DNA from 2 places in the Kitasatospora sp. NPDC058444 genome. Region 1 is predicted to be linked to the other one. Evidence: riboswitches for the same ligand, from Rfam matches in the RefSeq annotation. Region 1 holds a riboswitch; the other holds the start of a gene.
What was found. A riboswitch is a leader RNA that binds a small molecule or an ion and turns the genes downstream of it on or off. The one in region 1 is predicted to bind glycine.
Positions count from the first base shown of each region.

Region 2: it holds a riboswitch for glycine, as region 1 does, so the genes downstream of both, gcvT (glycine cleavage system aminomethyltransferase GcvT) here and gcvP (aminomethyl-transferring glycine dehydrogenase) in region 1, are expected to answer to the same signal.

Region 1 is NZ_JBHXLL010000005.1:337,715-342,298, forward strand. Features, by position in the region: gene gcvP (aminomethyl-transferring glycine dehydrogenase) at 1-1,299, opposite strand, end outside; glycine riboswitch at 1,538-1,641, opposite strand; partial or broken gene ACFWP2_RS09020 (PRC-barrel domain-containing protein) at 1,880-2,263, shown strand; partial or broken gene ACFWP2_RS09025 (DUF2382 domain-containing protein) at 2,753-3,205, shown strand; gene ACFWP2_RS09030 (MFS transporter) at 3,397-4,584, shown strand, end outside.
Region 2 is NZ_JBHXLL010000055.1:6,857-11,440, forward strand. Features, by position in the region: gene glyA (serine hydroxymethyltransferase) at 1-722, opposite strand, end outside; gene gcvH (glycine cleavage system protein GcvH) at 801-1,181, opposite strand; gene gcvT (glycine cleavage system aminomethyltransferase GcvT) at 1,282-2,403, opposite strand; glycine riboswitch at 2,633-2,734, opposite strand; gene ACFWP2_RS35355 (enhanced serine sensitivity protein SseB C-terminal domain-containing protein) at 2,969-3,772, shown strand; gene ACFWP2_RS35360 (enhanced serine sensitivity protein SseB C-terminal domain-containing protein) at 3,892-4,584, shown strand, end outside.

The DNA of each region.
Region 1 (4,584 bases):
GTCCGCGCCGTCCTGGTGGACGTTGATGCCGTTGGCGCGGGCGGCGGCGGCGATCTCGGCGGCGCGGCCCGGGACGACGGCGGTGACGGTGTCGAAGAACTCGCCGTGCAGCAGCTCGACGCCGCCGGCCCGCAGGCCCTCGGCGAGGGCGGCGGCGTAGCGGTGGGTGCGGCGGGCGATGTCGGCCAGGCCGTCCGGGCCGTGGTAGACGGCGTACATCGAGGCCATCACGGCGAGCAGCACCTGGGCGGTGCAGATGTTGCTGGTGGCCTTCTCGCGGCGGATGTGCTGCTCGCGGGTCTGCAGCGCCAGGCGGTAGGCGCGGTTGCCGTCGGCGTCGATGGAGACGCCGACCAGGCGGCCGGGCAGCGAGCGGGCGTACTCGGCGCGCACCGACAGGTAGCCGGCGTGCGGGCCGCCGAAGCCCATCGGCACGCCGAAGCGCTGCGAGGTGCCGCAGGCGATGTCGGCGCCCAGCGAGGCCGGGGACTTGAGCAGGGTCAGCGCGAGCAGGTCGGCGGCGACGGCGACGATCGCGCCCAGGCCGTGCGCCTGCTCGATCACCGGGGCGAGGTCGCGGACGACGCCGGTGGCGCCCGGGTACTGGAGCAGCACGCCGAAGACGCCGCGCTCGGCGATCTCGGCCGGGATGCCCTCGGACAGGTCGGCGACGACCACCTCGACGCCGGTCGGCACGGCGCGGGTGTTGATCACCGCGACGGTCTGCGGCAGGGTCTCGGCGTCGACCAGGAAGACGCCGCCCTTGACCTTGGTGACGCGGCGGGCCAGCGCCATCGCCTCGGCGGCCGCGGTGCCCTCGTCCAGCAGCGAGGAGCCGGAGGTCGGCAGGCCGGTCAGGTCGGAGACCAGGGTCTGGAAGTTCAGCAGGGCCTCCAGGCGGCCCTGCGAGATCTCCGGCTGGTACGGGGTGTAGGCGGTGTACCAGGCCGGGTTCTCCATGACGTTGCGCAGGATCACCGGCGGGGTGAAGGTGCCGTAGTAGCCCAGGCCGATCATCGGCTGGAGCACCTGGTTGCGGCCGGCCAGCTCGCGCAGCTCGGCGAGGACCTGGGCCTCGGTCCGGCCGGCGGGCAGGTCCAGGGCGGTGATGGAGCGGATCGCCTCGGGCACGGCGGTGCCGGCGAGCTCGTCCAGCGAGCCGTAGCCGACGGACGCCAGCATCTTCTCCTGTGCGGCGGCGTCGGGGCCGATGTGGCGGTTCTCGAAGGGGCTGGCCAGCTCAAGCTCGGTGAGGGTCGAGGCGCCGGTGGGGCGTCCCGCGTTCGGCTGGGCGTTCATGGTGGTCGAGGCCTCCTGGTCACGGACCGGCGGGGGTACGCACGCCGGCCGGCCTTCGCCGCTGCGAGCAGCGGACGAGCCGGGGCGGGCGGACCCGACAGGCCTCCCCCTCTGTCATCGGGACCTGAGAGCTTCACCCGCACGGGGCGCTGTGGGCGCTCCGCCGGCTTGCACCGTCGGTGAGGGTGGTGATCGCCGGCTCCCGTGCCGACGCTCCTGCCCTGCTTTCCAGAGTGACCTACCCCACACGGTACGGATGCCTGAGAGATTCCGGGGAGGAGTTGCTCCTTCGGCGCTCCGACCAGCGGTTTTCGCGGTCGGAGACTCTCCCGAGCGGGCTCTGCGGTCGCCGCCCAGGGTACCAGCGGGAGGCCCCCCGATCACGGGTGCATCAGGTCAGTTGAGGTCTACGCGTGAGGTCTACGCGCGTCCCCCGGACGGTCCAGCGCGAACCCCGGACGGCGCACTCGGGTCGCGCACGTCCGATTCATGGCTTTTGGTGTGAAGTGGCGGACGGAATCGGGTGCTCCGGCCGCCTTCCTGCGGGAGTTCCGCAGGTTCAGCACGCGGGAGGAAAGAAGTGCAGACCGACATCGACCCCCGGGACCTCATCGGCCACAAGGCCGTCGACCGCAACGGAGACAAGATCGGCACGGTCGACGAGGTCTACCTGGACGATGCCACCGGTCGGCCCGAGTGGGCCGCGGTCCGGACGGGCATCTTCGGCCGGGACGCCTTCGTCCCGCTGACCACGAGCGAGTTCGCCGGCGACGAGCTCCGGGTGCCGTACGACAAGTCGCTGGTGAAGGAGTCACCGGACTTCGGCGTCGGCCAGCACCTGTCCCCCGCCCAGGAGCTCCAGCTCTACCGCTACTACGGGCTCGACACCCCGATGGACAGCCGCCCGAACGGCGAGAACGGAAGCCGGGCCAAGCAGCCCGACCTCGACTTCGGCACCACGGCGGCGGCCGCCGCCACGACGGCCGCGGCGGCCCCGGCCAAGTCGCTCACCTTCCACACGCCGGAGCGGACCCCCGAGCGCTCCTCCGAGCGGCTCCCCGAGCCCCCGCCGGCCCGAACCCCCGCTGCCGCCGCCCCCGCCGCCGCCGCCCCCACCATCGCCGAAACCGCCAGGACCGCCCCGGAGGCCGACATGCGGACCCTCAGCACCCCCGTCACAACCGGCACCCCCGCCACCCCCGCCACCCCCGTCGACTCCCCGCCGGCCGCGCACACCTCCGCCGCGCCTCCGGTCTCCTCCGCCCCACCCGTCTCCGCCCCGCCCATCACCACCGCGTCCATCGCCACCGCGCCCGCCGCCTCCACCACCGCACCCGTCGTGGAGCCGAAGCCGCAGCCCACCCCCACCCCGGCGTCGACCACCACGACCGCCCCCACGCACACCGGCGCTCCCTCGTCCGCCCCCAGCAGCCCGGTCGAGATCACCTGCCGCGAGGAGCGGCTGGAGATCACCACCGAGTGGCACACCCTCGGCACCGCGAAGCTGCGCAAGTACGTGACGACCGAGCAGTTCGAGCGCCGCGTCCCGGTGGTCCGCGAACGCGTCCGGGTCGAGCGGACGCCGATCAGCGACGCCGAGCGCGCCACGCTCAGCGAGAAGGAGATCGCCGAGGCCGTCGAGGAGGTCACTCTCCGTGAGGAACGCCCGGTGGTCCGCAAGTACCTGGCCCCCATCGAGCGGGTCCGTCTGGTCGTCGAGCGGTACACGACCGAGGAGGTGATCCGGGAGGAACTCCGCCGCGAGAACGTCGAGGTCCACGACACCACCGCCACCCAGCCCCAGTCTCCGGCCGCGGCCCCGGCCTCCCCGGCCTCCGCCTCCGCGCCGCCCGCCACCTCGTCCCACGACGCTCCCCACGCCGTCGGCCTGCGGCCACTCGTCTGACAGCGGCGACAACGCCCCGACGCGAAGGGCCCCGGACGCCGTCCGGGGCCCTTGTCGTGCGCTCGACCAGCACTTGTCGCGCACCCGACCATTCGCCTTTGCCAAAGCTTAACCACTCGATATTTGACACTCTGAAGTATCCCCCTGCATGGTTACTTCAGTTCATTCACTATGTACGGGAGGAAGCAACCGTGAGTGAGGCACCACAGCCCACCACCGCGGCCGAGAAGCAGAGCAGCGCCCGGGTCCTGCCGGCCCTCATCCTGGCGATGCTGTCGTTCAGCGTGGTGCAGACCGCGGTCGTTCCGATCCTGCCCTCGCTGGCCAAGGAACTGAGCGTCTCCGCCTCCAGCGTCACCTGGCTGATGACCGCCAACCTGCTCTCCGCAGCCGTGCTGACTCCCCTCCTGGGCCGCTTCGGCGACCTCCGGGGCCGCAAGCCGATGCTGCTGATCTCGCTGGCCGGCCTGGTCGCCGGTTCGGCGCTGGCGGTCAGCACCCACTCCTTCACCTGGCTGGTCGTCGCCCGTGTCCTCCAGGGCGCCGGCGGTGGCGTCCTGCCGCTGGCGATCAGCATCGTCCGTGACGAGCTGCCCAAGCACAAGGTGACCGGCGGCGTCGCCGCCATCAGCGCCTCGATGGGCGTCGGCTCCGGCCTCGGCCTGGTCGCCACCGGCCTCCTGCTGGAGCACTGGGACTACAAGTCGATCTTCTGGATGGGCCTGGTCTTCGGCCTGCTCGCGGTCGCCCTGGTGGCCTTCCGCGTCCCGACCGACCCGGTCACCGACAAGGAGGGCGGCGCCGACCCGCTCGGCGCCCTCACCCTGGCCGGCTGGCTCTCCGCGCTGCTGGTCGCGGTCAGCCAGGGCAACCACTGGGGCTGGACCTCCAACAAGACGCTCGGCCTGTTCGCCGTCGCCGCCGTGGTCGCCCTGGTCTGGGGGATCATCGAGACCAAGGTCGCGCACCCGCTGGTGGACATGAAGATGATGGCCCGTCCGGCCGTCGCCTTCACCAACGTGTCCGGCCTGCTCATCGGCTTCGGCATGTACGGCTCCTTCATGGTCATCAGCAACTTCGCCCAGACCCCGGAGAAGCTGACCCACTACGGCTTCACCGCCTCCGTGCTGCACGCCGGCATCATGCTGCTGCCGTCCGCCATCGGCTCGATGGTCGCCGCCCCGGTCGGCGCCCTGCTGATCGCCCGCCGCGGCCCGCGCCTGCCGCTGGTCCTCGGTGGCGTCCTCGGCGCCGTCGCGATGGCCTACCTGGCCGTGCGCCACGGGCAGGAGGGCGACATCTACACCGCCTCGGCGATCTTCGGTCTCGGCGTCGGCCTGGCCTTCGCCGCGATGCCGGCCTTCATCAACGGCGCCGTG
Region 2 (4,584 bases), on a different contig from region 1:
AGGATGACGCCGCCGCGCGGGCCGCCCAGGGTCTTGTGGGTGGTGGTGGTGACCACGTCCGCGTAGGGCACCGGGTTCGGGTGCAGCCCGGCGGCCACCAGGCCGGCGAAGTGCGCCATGTCCACCATGAGCAGCGCGCCGACCTCGTCGGCGATCCGGCGGAACGCGGCGAAGTCGAGCTGGCGCGGGTAGGCCGACCAGCCGGCGATGATCAGCTTCGGCTGGTGCTCCTTGGCGAGGCGCTCGACCTCGGCCATGTCGACCTGGCCGGTCTTCTCGTCCACGTGGTAGGCGGCCACGTTGTAGAGCTTGCCGGAGAAGTTGATCTTCATGCCGTGGGTCAGGTGACCGCCGTGGGCCAGGCTCAGGCCCAGGATGGTGTCACCCGGCTGGATCAGCGCGAACATCGCGGCGGCGTTGGCCTGCGCGCCGGAGTGCGGCTGGACGTTGGCGTGCTCGGCGCCGAACAGCGCCTTGATGCGGTCGATCGCGATCTGCTCGACCACGTCGACGTGCTCGCAGCCGCCGTAGTAGCGACGGCCGGGGTAGCCCTCCGCGTACTTGTTGGTCAGCACCGAGCCCTGGGCCTCCATGACCGCCACCGGGGCGAAGTTCTCGGAGGCGATCATCTCCAGGGTGGTCTGCTGGCGGTGCAGCTCGGCGTCGACCGCGGCGGCGATCTCCGGGTCGAGGGCGTGCAGGGACTGGTTGAGAACCGTCATGGTGTGGTCTTCCCGGGAGGAGGAGGGAAAGGGGCCGGGGCGGACGGGCCGCGGTGCCGCGGCCCGTCCTGTCGGGGCTCAGCCCTGGGGGTTGATGAGCGCGTCGTACTCGGCGGCGCTGAGCAGCTCGTCGGTGGCCTCGACGCGCACCTTGAACAGCCAGCCGCCCTCGAACGGGGCGCTGTTGACCAGGGCGTTGTCGTCCAGGACGTCCTGGTTGATCTCGACGACCTCGCCGGTCACCGGGGAGAACAGGTCGCTGACCGACTTGGTGGACTCCAGCTCGCCACAGGTCTCGCCGGCGGTCACGGTGTCGCCGACCTCGGGCAGCTGCACGTAGACGATGTCACCGAGCGCGGTGGCGGCGTGCTCCGTGATGCCGACCGTGGACACGCCGTCCTCGGCGGCCGTCAGCCACTCGTGCTCCTTGGTGTACTGCAGGTGCTGGGGGTTGCTCATGGCGTCATTCTCCAGGATGGGAAGCGGGTACGACGAAGCGGGCCGCCGCGCGGACGGCCGCGACGTGCGTGAACGGGAAAACCGGGGCCTCGGCGGAGGGTCAGCGGGCGCGCTTGTAGAACGGCAGCGCCACGACCTGGACGGGCTCGTGCTTGCCGCGCACGTCCACCGCGACGGTGGTGCCGGGGGCGGCGTGGGCGGCGTCGACGTAGGCCATCGCGATCGGCTTGCCCAGGGTCGGGGACGGCGCGCCGGAGGTGATCCGGCCGATCGGCTCGCCCTCGGTGGAGACCACGGTGTACTCGGCGCGCGGCACCCGCTTGCCCTCGGAGACCAGGCCGACCAGCACCTTCGGCGGGTTGGTCTCGGCCGCGGCGGCGGCCTGCTCCAGGGCCTTGCGGCCGATGAAGGCGCCCTCGTTGGTGGTCTTGTCGAAGCGGACGACCCGGCCCAGGCCGGCGTCGAACGGGGTGAGGTCGGTGGACAGCTCGTGCCCGTACAGCGGCATGCCGGCCTCCAGGCGCAGCGTGTCGCGGCAGGACAGGCCGCACGGGATCAGGCCGCGGCCCTCGCCCGCGGTGGTCAGCGCCTGCCAGATCGCCTCGGCGTCGGCCGGGCGGCAGAAGATCTCGAAGCCGTCCTCGCCGGTGTAGCCGGTGCGGGCGAGCAGCACGTCGCGGTCGGCCACCCGGGCCGGGAGGATCGCGTAGTACTTCAGGCCGGGCAGGTCGGCGTCGGTGGTCTCGGCCAGGATGCCGGTGGCCTCCGGGCCCTGGACGGCGATCAGCGCGTAGGTGTCGCGGTCGTCGGTGACGACGGCGTCGAAGCCCTTGGCGCGGGCGATCAGCTCGTCGAGGACCAGCTGGGCGTTGGAGGCGTTGGCGACGACCAGGAAGGCGTCCTCGCGCAGGCGGTAGACGATCAGGTCGTCCAGGATGCCGCCGTCCTCGGCGCAGATCATGGTGTAGCGGGCACGCAGCACGCCCAGCGCGGAGACGAAGCCGACCAGCGCGTGGTCCAGCATCTCGCCCGCCTGCGGGCCGGTGACGGTGATCTCGCCCATGTGCGAGAGGTCGAACAGACCGGCCTTGGTGCGGACCGCGAGGTGCTCCTCGCGCTCGCTGCCGTAGCGCAGCGGCATGTCCCAGCCGGCGAAGTCGGTCATGGTCGCGCCGAGGGCGCGGTGCAGCGCGTCGAGCGCGGTCAGGCGGAGGGACGACATGGCCAGGAACTCCTCGGTCGGGGCACTCAGGGGTGCACGCGCCGGACCGGACCCGCTCGGGGGCCGACCCTGCGCGCGGGCATGCGGCGGCGTGGGTCTCCCCATCTGTCGTCGAACCTGAGAGCTTCACCGCCCACCGCCCGCAGCTGTTTCCAGCTTGGGGGACAGCATGACGGCTTGCACCGTGGGTGGGCGCACGACAGGGCCGGGCGCCGCTTTCCAGATGTGCCTAACCCGTGCGGTAGGGGTGCCTGAGAGATTCCGGGGAGGACTTGCTCCTTCGGCGCCGGCTGTGCCTGAACGGCACTCCGGGCTCTCCCGCGCGGGTTCGAGCGGCCGGTATGGAGTTGTGGGGGCCCGCGGCGCATGCCGTCGGACGCGCACATCATGGCACGTCCGGGACGGCGAGGGGAGGGGGGACCCGGTCACACCGCGCGCCGCCCGGGCACGGGCCCCGGGCGGCACCCGAACACGAGCCCTAAAGAGGAGGCCCCGGGGGCCCTAGACTGCTGCGCGTCGGCGCAGCAGAGGGCGGCCGACCGGCAGAGGGCGGAATCGGCGGCGCATGGGGTACCCGGTGGAGCAGCAGCAGGGGTGGGGCGGACCGGAGGAGGCGCCGGCGGGCGGTTCCTGGCCGGCCAACGAACTGGAGCAGGTGCTGACCGCGGCCCTGGGCGACCCGGGGGCCACCCCGCGGGTGATGGAGGTGCTGGCGCGCAGCCAGGTGTGGGTGCCGCTGCCGGCCGGGGCCGACCCGCAGGGGCAGTCGCTGGACCTGCCGACCGTCGAGCTCGGCGGTGACCCGTACGTGCCGGTGTTCTCCTCGCAGGAGGTGTTCCTCCGGCAGGCGCCGGGGATGGCCTTCGCGATCGCGCCGGTGTGGGAGTTCGCCCGCGGGCTGCCGCTGGGCGTGGGCATCGCGGTGAACCCGGAGGCGGCCGTGGGCCTCCCGGTGCCGCCGCAGGGGGTCGCCGAGCTGCGCCGCGGTCCGCGCGAGGACCGCTGGGCGACCGCTGACGACGCCGCGGTGCCGACCGGCGGCCGGGTGGCGCTGCGCGAGCCGGTGCCGGGCGAGGACCCGGAGCACTTCCTGGCCGCCTGTCGAGCCGAACTGTCCGCGCTGCCGGGGGTGCTGACCGCCCGCAGGGCGCTGGCCAGCATCGAGGGCGAGCCGACCGTGATGTTCGTGGGCGTCCAGTTGGACCCGGCGGCGCCGGCCGACCCGGCCGCGGTGAACGACGCGCTCGGACGAGCGCTGGGAACCGCGCCGCTGCCCGGCGGCGTCCACCTCGTACTGCTCGACCTCGCCGACGACCCGGTGGTCGAGTGGCTGCTCACCCGGGTACTTCCGTTCTATTCGCGGGTCTGAGCGGGGTTCGTATCAAAGGCACGTCGCCGTGGCGGTGGCCGGTGCCGCGCCCATAGGGTGCGTGCAGACGGCCGACGGGCTCGGCGGGTTGAGGGAAAGAGGCGCGGCGAGGTGGGCGCATGAGTGCGGGAACGGGAGCGGGCGGTGTGCCGGGGCCCTGGGGCCAGGCACCGGCCGGGCGCCCGGGAGCTGATCCCGGCGCGTTGGAGCGCGCCCTGCGCGACGTCGCGCCGGAGCGCTACGACGCGTACGAGCGGCTGCTGCACGCGCTGGCGGACGGCCAGGTCTGGATGCTGCTGTGGCACGGCACGCCGGGCAGCCCGGACGCCCAGTACGGGAACATGGAGATCAGCGGCCACGGCTACGCGCCGGCCGTCACCTCGCCCGAGCAGCTGACCTCCTCCGGCTGGGCGCGGGCCCACGAGGTCATCTCGGGCCGGGAGATCGCGGCCTCGCTCTACCGCACCCGCTGGGGCCTGTGGCTCAACCCGCACGCGCCCGGTGGCGGCGTCGGCGTGCCCTGGGCGGACCTGCGGCGGGTCGCCGCGGGCCTGGACCGGCTGCCGGCCGGGCCGTTGAAGCTGAGCGAGCCGCAGCTGAACGCCCAGCCGTTCTTCGCGCTGCTGGAGCGGCAGGCCTCCGAGGTGCGCGCGGTCCGGGCGCTGCGCCGGGCCTGGGTGCAGCCCGCGGTGGGGGAGCCGTACCTGGCCATCGGTCTTGACCTGTACGAGAGTTCGCCGCCGGCGGTGGAGGCGGTGCGGGCGCTGATGCAGCGCGCGATCGCGGTGGCCCCGGAGGGGCTCGCGGTGTCC